2 regions of the Photorhabdus aballayi genome follow, and region 1 is predicted to be linked to the other one. Evidence: predicted binding sites of a transcription regulator. Region 1 holds the regulator's gene; the other holds the start of a gene.
The links. The regulator PhoB, encoded in region 1, activates phosphate uptake and scavenging genes when phosphate is short. The targets are predictions, from matches to a motif close to CTGTCATAAAACTGNCNNAT.
Positions count from the first base shown of each region.

Region 1 (2,211 bases):
AGAGGAATAGGGGAGCCGCTGTAGCGAATATGTTCAGATTTAGCCACTATTTGTGGCCGGTGAATATGCCCAAGCGCAATATAGTCTACTGGCGGGAAAGCTTGCGCCGGGAAGGCATCCAATGTACCAATATAAATATCCCGCACTGAATCTGTAACCGTGGCGCCAATGGTCGTCAGATGCCCGGTCGCAATAATAGGTAAGGGCAAATTCAAGTCATCACGTAATTTACACGCTTGCTGATAGAGTCGATGATAATGTTCTGCAATGGCTTCTTGTAATACGAGTTGTTTCTGTTCTCCTGACTGACCGGCCAGGCTGATCGTAATATCCCTTGGCCGCAGAAAAGGGATTGCACAAAGAATTGCACCGGTATTGCCTTGTTTGGTGGTGAGTACTTTTATCTGTTTTTGTGGATCTTTTTCTGCGTGAGCAATAACGGCAGTATTCAGGCAGGAAAGGAGCTCTTTTGATTCATTTAATGTCGCTACTGAATCATGGTTGCCGCCAAGGATAATTAACTGGCAACCGGTCGGTTGTAGCTCAACGACAAAGCGATTATATAGCTCACGGGCGTAACTAGGCGGTGAGCCGGTATCAAATACATCTCCGGCAACAATTAGTGCATCGACCTGATAATGTTCAACCTGTTTAATCAGCCAGCGCAGAAAATGTTGATGTTCGGCAGCCCGGCTTTTTGTAAAAAAATATTGGCCAAGATGCCAGTCCGAAGTGTGAATAATACGCATAGTTTCGCCGTCATTGGTTAAAGTGAAGCATGATTATAATCGCTGTATTCTCGATGTCGCTTTTAAATCTGATTTCGTGAATATATCTTCGAACGGCTTCGCATTCATTATGAAATATGACAATTGTTGAGTTAATTATTGCGAAATAGATTGCAGATGGAGGATAACCAAGGCAGGATTTCATAAATTTGTCATAAAACTGACGCATAATGCTTTTTCAAACTGAGTAGCGTTTATCTCAATATATTAACGGGATTAATCATGGCAAGACGCATTCTGGTAGTTGAAGATGAAGCTCCGATTCGTGAGATGGTCTGTTTTGTTCTGGAAAAAAATGGGTATCAGCCGGTAGAAGCAGAGGATTATGATTCTGCGTTGGCATGTTTATCTGAGCCATATCCTGATTTAGTATTATTGGATTGGATGCTTCCCGGCGGTTCTGGTTTGCAGATAATTAAACAGATGAAACGGAATAGTAATATCCGTGATATTCCGGTGATGATGCTAACTGCCCGCGGTGAAGAGGAAGATCGGGTGCGTGGCCTTGAAGTTGGGGCAGATGACTATATTACCAAGCCTTTCTCTCCTAAAGAGCTGGTTGCCAGAGTTAAAGCGGTATTGCGGCGTATTTCGCCGATGGTCATGGAAGATATTATCGAAATGAATGGCTTGGTTTTGGATTCAACGTCCCATCGAGTGACCAGCCAGGATAAAGCGCTGGATATGGGGCCGACGGAATTTAAATTACTGCACTTCTTTATGACTCACCCTGAACGGGTCTATAGCCGTGAACAGTTGCTTAATTATGTTTGGGGAGCAAATGTTTATGTTGAAGATAGAACTGTTGATGTCCATATTCGCCGTTTACGTAAAGTATTAGAGATTGGCGGCCATGATAAAATGGTGCAGACCGTTCGTGGTACGGGTTATCGTTTTTCTACCCGTTACTAAATCCACGCACCGGAGAATCTAATGTGTTAGAACGTTTATCTTGGAAGAAACTGGTTTCAGAACTGTTTCTCTTTTGTTTACCTGCGTTAATTTTGTCGATATTTATTGGTCATTTATCCTGGTGTTTATTTGTTTCGGTATTGTTGGTGTTGATATGGCATGGTTATAACTTGCTGAAACTTTCGAATTGGTTATGGTTGGATCGCAGTATGTTGCCGCCGTCGGGGAGAGGAGGGTGGGAGCCTATTTTTTATGGTATTCACCAGATGCAGCAACGGAATCGAAAGCGGCGTCGTGAGTTGGCGCTGTTGATCAAACGGTTTCGTAGCGGGGCGGAATCATTGCCTGATGCCATTGTAATGATGACGACGGAAGGTAATATTTTTTGGTGCAACCGTTTGGCGCAACATTTACTCGGTTTTCGTTGGCCTGAAGACAATGGGCAGCACATTTTCAATTTACTTCGCTACCCTGATTTTAGCCGATATATTCTTTCCAGAGATTTTTCACG
Region 1 covers NZ_JAPFCD010000038.1:23,252-25,462, forward strand. The annotation lists gene sbcD (exonuclease subunit SbcD) at 1-749, opposite strand, end outside; gene phoB (phosphate regulon transcriptional regulator PhoB) at 1,011-1,700, shown strand; gene phoR (phosphate regulon sensor histidine kinase PhoR) at 1,724-2,211, shown strand, end outside.

Region 2 (2,211 bases), on a different contig from region 1:
TGAGATCGAACAAAATCAATTTTCTCCTATTTTCCGCTATACACTGGCAATTCTATTACTGGTATTCGGTTGTATCTGGCTTTATATCCGTTTTCAGAACCGGCCTTTACTGGAAATGGAGTATGCAGCCAGGCAAACAGGTAAAGGTATTATGATGCCGGCGGTGCGGGAAGCGGGTTCTCTGGAAGTTCGTGTAGCCATTCGCGCATTTAACCAAATGTCCGCCGGGATAAAGTTATTGGAAAGTGACCGCACGATATTAATTGCTGGCGTAAGCCATGATTTGCGTACTCCGCTGACACGTATCCGATTAGCAACAGAAATGATGAGCAAGGAAGATGCTTATCTGTCTGAATCTATCAATAAAGATATTGAAGAGTGTAACGCGATTATTGAGCAATTCATTGACTATCTCCGTACCGGTCAAGAGATGCCAATGGAATTCTGTGAACTGAACGCTATTCTCAAAGAGGTTATTTCCGCCGAAAATGGCTATGAGCAGGATATTGAAAACCATCTGTCTCTTAACCCAATAACCGTTAACGCCAATCCGATTTCGATTAAACGGGCATTGGCTAATATGTTGGTTAATGCCAATCGTTATGGTAACGGCTGGATTAAAGTGAGTAGTGGTCAGACAAATAAATTTGCCTGGTTTCAGGTAGAAGATAATGGAGCAGGCATTAAGCAGGAAGATTTGCCGCGGTTATTTCAGCCATTCGTTCGTGGAGAAAGAGCGCGTAGCAGCAGTGGAACAGGGTTAGGTCTGGCGATTGTTCAGCGAATTATTGATGCTCATGATGGGAAAATTGAAATGGGTACCAGTCCCAGAGGGGGATTATCTATCCGTGTCTGTATTCCTGTGGTGGAAGATAATTTTTAACGGCTTGATAATCATCTCCTATATTTGATTTTTATGGTGTATGGAGATGACAGTTTTATGTCAGTCTCAGGTTAAGCGCCCATTGTGCTGTCATAAAAATGTCATAATTAAGACATTTTGCTGTAATTAAATTAACCTATTTTCCCTCCTGCACCTTTTTTGAATTTGACGAATACATTTCTTTATTGATTCTCAATATCCCATTAGGAGGGATTATGAAACTGATGCGTACCACCGTAGCCGGCATAATGGCAGCGACGTTTTCTTTGACAACCTTGTCTGTATTTGCTGCCACTAGCTTAACCGGGGCAGGTGCGACATTTCCCGCACCGGTGTATGCCAAGTGGGCGGATTCTTATCAAAAAGAGACAGGTAATAAAGTCAATTATCAAGGCATCGGTTCTTCCGGCGGCGTAAAACAAATTCTGGCGAATACCGTTGATTTTGGTGCTTCCGATGCTCCTTTATCCGATGAAAAGTTAACTGCTGATGGTTTGTTTCAATTTCCGACAGTCATCGGTGGGGTGGTTCTGGCGGTTAATATCCCGGGGGTTAAAGCCGGTGAATTGACTCTGGATGGTAAAACTTTAGGCGATATTTATTTAGGTAAAGTGAAAAAGTGGAATGATCCAGCGATTACTCAATTGAATCCAGGAGTCAAACTACCGGACCAAGATATTGCTGTGATACGTCGTGCTGACGGTTCCGGTACCTCCTTTGTGTTTACTAGCTACCTCTCTAAAGTGAGTAAAGAGTGGCAAGAAAAAGTTGGCGCAAGTTCCACTGTAAACTGGCCTATTGGTTTAGGCGGTAAAGGTAATGATGGGGTTGCCGCATTTGTTCAGCGTCTGACGGGTTCCATTGGTTATGTTGAATATGCTTACGCGAAACAGAATCATCTGGCTTATACCAAACTGGTATCTGCTAACGGCAATGTGGTTAGCCCGACAGGAGAGAGTTTCAGCGCCGCAGCGAAGAGAGCGGAATGGCATAAAACATTTGCTCAGGATTTGACGAACCAACAAGGTGAAAATGCGTGGCCGATGACCTCCACCACATTTGTTCTGGTTCATAAACAGCAAAAAGATGCCGTGAAAGGGGCAGAAGTATTGAAATTCTTTGACTGGGCTTATGAGAAAGGGAGTAAACAGGCAAACGATCTGGATTATGCAACTTTGCCCAAAGAGGTGATTGAGCAAGTTCGTGCAGCCTGGAAAACCCATGTGAAAGATAGCAATGGTAAGGCCCTGTATTAAGTCGTGTTGATAGTGATTGTTTTGAATATCGACTGTTTTGAATATCGGTTGTTTTAAATATCAATTGTTTTA
Region 2 covers NZ_JAPFCD010000002.1:104,133-106,343, reverse strand. The annotation lists gene envZ (two-component system sensor histidine kinase EnvZ) at 1-883, shown strand, start outside; gene pstS (phosphate ABC transporter substrate-binding protein PstS) at 1,099-2,139, shown strand.
Region 2: the regulator PhoB is predicted to act here: its motif matches at 971-990, upstream of pstS (phosphate ABC transporter substrate-binding protein PstS).